2 regions of the Pelagibacterium sp. 26DY04 genome follow, and region 1 is predicted to be linked to the other one. Evidence: predicted binding sites of a transcription regulator. Region 1 holds the regulator's gene; the other holds the start of a gene.
The links. Region 1 encodes LexA, which represses DNA repair genes until DNA is damaged. Its sites were predicted from a motif close to TGTTCNNNNTGTGTTCNG; they were not measured.

Region 1 (3,418 bases):
CGCCGCCACTTCATGCGTGGCCGGTTGCTCCACGATGCGGAGCATGGCAGCAGAGTCGAACCAATCCGCCAGACCGATAGCGGGCATCTCACCTCGCTGGCATCGGCCGATGCACTCATCGCCCAGGACGAGCACTGCGCCGGCAAGCGTGCTGGCGATCTGGTGCAGGTGCATCTGCTATAGGCCCTTCCCCTTCGTGCTCCCAACGACGACGTTCCAATAATCAAAACGAACTACGCGCCAAATCCAACCGCATCCGATAGGATTATCTTGGTCGTCGGCAGTAGCTATTATTACTTGGACTGCCGACTATGTTCATCCTTGTTTGCAACGCGTAAATTGTCTTACGGCGCACCACCTATTTGGAAGGGGGTAGGAGCGTGTCCGGGACCGATCAAGCACCAATCAAGAGACATGGAAGGCCGCATCTGCTACCAGAGCGCGAGACACCCATGCCCACTTCCGAGATTGCCGATTTGCTCGACGGAGCGGCGATAGACGCACTTGCTGAACCCGAATTCCGGGTGCTCTCCCTTAAGGGCGAGCGCAAGGGAATCAGACTGGAAGCCATCTTCTGGCAAGCGCTGGATCAGATCGCGGCGAACCTTGGTGTGCCTCGGAACACTCTCGTTCTCTGGATTATAAGCGCGGCGGGGCATGATCGCTCCAACGCCACGAGTGTTCTCAGGAGCGTGATCGTCGCCTACCTGCTCGACGAGTTCGAGCACCAAAAGCCTCGACGCCGCCCCCTGTCTGCCCCCGTCCCGGCCATGACTGACCCAAGATAATCTCCGCAGCACGTGGAATGGTCGCATCATCCATCGGCTTTGGCCAGAGGTCGTGGCACGCATACACATCAAGGAAGAATTGTGCGCCAGCTCTTGAGAGTCAGGCAGAAATGTTCTTGAAACACTTGCGGAACATTACCGGAACACGTATAAAAGTTCAATATTTGTTCCGATTCGACGCCGCCGAGGGGCTCGACAATGTTGACGCGCAAGCAGCACGAACTTCTGATGTTCATTCATGAGCGGATGAAGGAGAGTGGTATTCCCCCCTCCTTCGACGAAATGAAGGAAGCGCTTGATCTCAAGTCCAAGTCGGGTATCCATCGGCTGATCACCGCGCTTGAGGAGCGCGGATTTATCAGGCGCCTGCCCAATCGCGCCCGGGCGCTTGAGGTGGTCAAGCTCCCCGATTCGATGAATCCCTCGCTCGGTGGCCGCAAGGCCAAGTTTGAGCCAAGTGTTATTGAAGGGAACCTGGGCAAGGTGCCGGCCAAGCCAGTCGCAGCGAGCGCGGACAATGGAGGATCGGTGTCGATCCCCGTCATGGGACGCATCGCGGCGGGCGTGCCGATCGAAGCCATCCAAACCCATTCGCATTCGATTGCCGTTCCGCCGGAAATGCTGGGCGCCGGCGAACATTTCGCACTGGAAGTGCGCGGCGATTCGATGATCGAGGCCGGCATTTTCGACGGCGACACCGTTTTGATCCGCAAGCAGGATGCTGCCGGCAATGGCGAGATCGTCGTGGCGCTTGTCGATGACGAAGAAGCCACTCTCAAACGTTTGCGCAAGAAGGGTAATGCCGTTGCCCTGGAGGCCGCCAACCCTGCCTACGAAACCCGGATTTTTGGCCCCGACCGTGTGAAGGTGCAGGGCCGGTTGGTCGGGCTCTTGCGGCGGTATTGAGGCTTTCGGCAAAACTGGGTGCCAGATACGGTTCGCGCATCTCGCTTGATCTCAGCCGATCCCAGCCCTGCCCCAATCCCCGAGACCTACTCGAGTGGTTGAACGATTAGAAAGACGGTGAAGGAACAGGAGGCGGATACTGCGCATTGAGTTGGATCATCGGTTGCGACAAACTGAGTCACCGATTAGCTGAGAAACGCTCCCATCCGCTCCAGCGCCATTTCTATCGCTTCTCGGGTACCGGCGTAAGAGAAACGCACATATTTGTGCCCGTCGGTGCGGTCGAAATCCTGCCCCGGCGTTGCCGCCACACCGGCGTCGTCAAGCATGCGCGTGCAGAAGTCCATTGTATCGTTGGTGAAGGCCGACGCATCGACATAGGCGTAGAACGCCCCGTCGGACGGTTCGGCCAGCCCGAACCCCAATTTCTTGAGCCCCTCAGAAAGCACCAGCCGGTTTTCCTCATACTGATCGCGGCGGCGGTCGTACTCCTGTCCGGCATCGAGAGCTGCAAGTGCCGCACATTGGGAAACGCTGGAAGCTGAGATGAACAGGCTCTGTGCCATCATCTCGGCGCGGCGCACCAGATCCTCGGGCAGAACGAGCCAGCCGATGCGCCAGCCGGTCATGCAGTAATATTTCGAAAAGCTGTTGACGATCACATGCTGCTGGCTGAATTCGAGCGCGCTCGCATCTGCCCCGGCATAGTTGAGCCCGTGATAGATCTCATCGGAGATGAAGCGCACGCCAAGCCGATCGCATGTGGCGATGATCGCCTCCAGTTCATCGCGCTCCAGCACCGCCCCCGTCGGATTGGCCGGGCTCGCCACCAGCAGGCCCTCGAAGGGGCTGCGCTCGTAAGCCGCCTCGATGTCCGCAGCGGTCAGCCGCCAGCCATTGGCGGGTGAAACCGGAATCTCGACGCTCGAGAGGTTCAGCGAGGCGATGATGTTGAGATAGGCCGGATAGCCCGGCCGCGTCACCGCGATCCGCTGCCCTGGCGCAAATCCCGCAAGGAAGGTCAGGATGAACCCGCTCGACGATCCCGTCGTCACCACGATCCGTTCGGGCGAAACAGAAACCCCGTGGCGCTCGTCATAATACCGGCTGAGCCGTTCGCGCAGGGCCGGCATACCTTTGGCCGCGGTATAGCCCATGGGCCGCTCAAGACACCCGCGAACCGCATCGAGCACTGGCTGTGCCGGCTTGCCGCCCGGCTCGCCGATTTCGAGATGACACACGATTCTCCCCTCGGCTTCAAGCTTTTGCGCCCGCGCCATAAGTTCCATGGCGTAGAAGGGACGAATCAGGTTGGCGTTCATATCGTAAATCCATTGTCTTGTCGGCGCCCCAAGGCAGCCCGCACTATATCCCGCTTCTAGACAATCGCAAGTTTTAAGCACTACGTTCTGTACACATAGCCATTTCTAGCATTATATTCTATATAATAGCATATTCGTGGCATTACGTTCCATGACGCCACTTGCTTGGCATATCGCGACTGGCATCACCTGCCCCGTTACGCTAAACCCACCCGCAGCGCGATACGGAGTTCGACATGCAAAAAGCCATCAATCTCGGCCTTGCCGCTGCCATCGTCCTGTTGGGCGCCGGGCTCGCCGTCAGCCTCGCCACGCGCCCCGAACCTGGCCTGTCGTCTACCGAGGTCGAACGTCTCATTGCAGAGGCCCTGCCCGCTCAAGCGCCAGCGAACGCCGATGGCG
Region 2 (3,418 bases), 1.5 Mb from region 1:
ATGGGCGCCGAATTTGACGCCGAGCTTGCGCAATTTGCCGCGCGTGTCCTGATCGAGGCTCTTGACTTCTTCGGCGATTTCGGCGCGCGGAATGATGCCGAGATTTTCGGCCAGCCGGAAGGCGATGCCGCGCGCGGTGCCTTCGAGCTCGGCGGGCTCCAAAAGCGCGACGATCTGTTCGAGCTGGGTGTTGATGTGGTGGCGCAGCCAGAGCGAGAGGCGATCCTCGACCTTTTCGAGATCGGGGCCCGTGAGGCTCTCATCGGCCAGGATGATGATGCGGGGGGCAAAAAGCGTCGGGCCTTCGGCCAGTTCGGCAACCACCTCGCCGCGCCAGCGGATGACGCCGTCGGTGGTCAGAACGAATTCCTCATTGGGCGCGCCCGCGAGCCGGTCGGCGCGCTTGGCGATTTCCGGGGCAACGACGGAAGAGGCGGCAGAGCGCAGATTTTTTGAATCGGCTTCGCCCTCGATGCGCGAAAGGGTGAACCGGAACCCTTCGATCGTGCCAATGACATGGCCTTCGATCGTGAGTTCGCCATTTTCGGTGATTTGGGGTGATACCATCTGCTTGTCTCTTAGATGACGCATCAGCACACTGGTTCGCCTGTCGACGAAACGGGCGATCAGCTTTTCATGGAGGGCGTCGGACAGGGCGTCCTCGATCGCCCGGGTCGTCTCCTGCCAGTGTGCGGGGTCTTCCAGCCAGTCCCTACGGTTAGAAATGAATGTCCAGGTCCGGATCTGGCGGATCCGGTTGGATAGCGTATCGATGTCGCCGGTCGTATTGTCGCAGAACCTGACCTGCTCGGCAATCCAGTCGGCATCTATCCTTCCGGCTAGGGCGAGGCCGGAAAAAATGCGGGCGACGATCTCGCCATGGGCGGCGGGGGAAATGTCGCGGTAATCGGGGATTTGGCAGCAGGCCCAGGCCAGTTCCACGCGCGAGGGGGAGGTGGCGAGCGCGCCTTCTTCGCGGCGCAACAGGAATTCGAGCGCCCGCTGGTCGGTGGCGACGGGAACGCGGGTGAGGCTTTGGTGCCCGGGAATCACCTCAAGACTCGAGTGCAGCCGTTGCAGCGAGGAAAAATCGAGATTGCGGCTGCGCCATTGGAGCTGCTTGACCGGCTCGAAATCATGGGATTCGAGGCGCTCGATGGTTTCCTCGTCGAATTCGTCGGTGCCACCGGTGACCCCAAACGTGCCGTCGCGCATGTGGCGGCCGGCACGGCCGGCGATCTGGCCGATCTCGGCGGGGGTCAGGGGGCGGAACTGGCGGCCGTCATATTTGGAATCGGAGGCAAAGGCGACGTGGGTGACGTCGAGGTTCAGCCCCATGCCGATGGCGTCGGTGGCAACGAGAAAATCGACATCGCCGTTCTGGAACAACTCGACCTGGGCGTTGCGCGTGCGCGGGGAAAGTCCGCCCATCACCACCGCCGCCCCACCACGTTCGCGGCGCAGCAGTTCGGCAATGGCGTAGACCTCAGAGGCCGAAAAGGCGACGACCGCCGAGCGGCGGGGCAGGCGCGAGAGCTTTTTGCTGCCCGCCCAGGTCAGCTTGGAAAACCGTGGGCGAAACTGGATATCGGCATGGGGCAGGAGCCGCCGGATCACCGGCTCCATGGTCTGGGCGCCCAGCAGCAGGGTTTCGGCACGGCCGCGGGCATGCAGGATGCGATCGGTAAAGACATGGCCGCGATCGAAATCGGTGGCGGTCTGGATCTCGTCGACCGCGAGGAAATCGGCGGCCATGTCGGTGGGCATGGCCTCGACGGTGGCGATCCAATAGCGGGCCGCCTTGGGGACGATGCGCTCCTCGCCGGTGACCAATGCGACCGACTCCACGCCGGCGCGCTCAACGACGCGATTATAGACCTCGCGGGCGAGCAGGCGTAGCGGCAGGCCTATGATGCCGGAACGATAGGCCAGCAGGCGCTCGATGGCATAATGGGTCTTGCCGGTATTGGTCGGGCCGAGAACGGCCTTTACGGCCTGTGAGGTCAAGGAGGTCATCGGCGCTTTTGGGGACAAGGGCAGGGTTATGGTTTGCTTCGCAAGGTGGTGTATCGAAACGGGAAAGGCAATGGCCGGAGCGGCCCCGTCTTTAACGTTTCGAACGAAAAAAGAACAAACGCGAACCGAATCGCGTTCCGAATCGGAATCACGATCTGTTCCCTACAGCATCTAGTGGGGGGATTTTGTGATTCGCCACAAGGAGATAGCGGGAGCGACGCCGGAGGCAGAAATGGTGGCCGAATCCGTTCACTTTAGTTGCATTTTCGTTAAAGGCGATCCAATCGCGTCAAATGCTAACCAAGTGTGAAGGCGATTTTTTCATACGGTAGTGGCGCCATAAAGGTGAAATGCCCGGAATTGCCGAGGCGAAAACCGTTCGCGTTGGCAAAAAAGATTTTGACCGTATCGGAATGGGACAGGGCAAAAAGGCATGACAAATCGGCTGGTGGTGATTTCCGGCTGCTCGGGCGGGGGAAAATCGACACTGCTGCGCGCGTTGGCGCTACGGGGCTATGCCACCGTGGAGGAGCCGGGTCGGCGGATCGTTATCGAGGAACAGAGAGGCGAGGGTCGGGCCTTGCCCTGGGTCGATATGCGGGCCTTTGCCGAGCGGGCTGTCGCCATGGCGCGCGAGGACATGGGGCGCATGGCGGGGCAGGAGGGAACGATCTTTTTCGACCGCGGCCTGATCGACGCCGCCTCGGCGCTCGCCAGTGTGGGCGGCGGCACGCTGGACGAGATTATCGGGACCGATCGCTACCATCCCCAGGTGTTTCTCACTCCGCCCTGGCCGGAAATCTATGTCGGGGACAGCGAGCGCCAGCACGGTCTCGAGGCGGGAATCGCCGAATATGAACGGCTGCTTATGGATTACCGGCAGCTTGGCTACGACATCCACATCGTTCCCAAGGGGCCGGTGGAGGAGCGGGCGGATTATGTGATCGAGATGCTGGGGCCGTAGCCGAGGAAATCGGGTACGGCCTTTGCGTCAGACGTCGCAGGTCATCACCGCAGCGCGCAGGGCTTCGGCGGCGGTATCAGGATCATCGGAGCTGGGGATGAATTCCTGGGCCACATAGCCGGTAAAGCCGGTGTCGAGGATGGCGCGGCAGATGGCGGGGTAGAAGAGCTCCTGGGTTTCGTCGAGCTCGTTGCGGCCGGGGTTTCCGGCGGTGTGGAAGTGGCCGAAATAATCGATGTTGTCGGTCAATGTGCGGATCACGTCACCCTCCATGATCTGCATGTGATAGATGTCGTAGAGCAGCTTGAAATTGGGTGAGCCAATGCGGCGGCAGAGTTCGATCCCCCAGGCGCTGTTGTCGCAGAGATAGTCGGGGTGATCGACCTTGGAGTTGAGCAGCTCCATGTGCAGGACGACGCCGCGCTCCTCGGCTGCGCC

Region 2: NO932_RS17305 (helicase-related protein) is a predicted target of LexA. The motif match lies at 2,116-2,133, and genes of this name have one in related genera.

What each region holds. Positions count from the first base shown of each region.
Region 1 is NZ_CP101731.1:2,010,387-2,013,804, forward strand. It holds gene glp (gephyrin-like molybdotransferase Glp) at 1-183, shown strand, start outside; gene NO932_RS09805 (ribbon-helix-helix domain-containing protein) at 453-788, shown strand; gene lexA (transcriptional repressor LexA) at 987-1,694, shown strand; gene NO932_RS09815 (aminotransferase class I/II-fold pyridoxal phosphate-dependent enzyme) at 1,880-3,016, opposite strand; gene NO932_RS09820 (DsbA family protein) at 3,253-3,418, shown strand, end outside.
Region 2 is NZ_CP101731.1:3,477,351-3,480,768, reverse strand. It holds gene NO932_RS17305 (helicase-related protein) at 1-2,016, opposite strand, end outside; gene NO932_RS17300 (AAA family ATPase) at 2,450-2,980, shown strand; gene NO932_RS17295 (TIM barrel protein) at 3,008-3,418, opposite strand, start outside.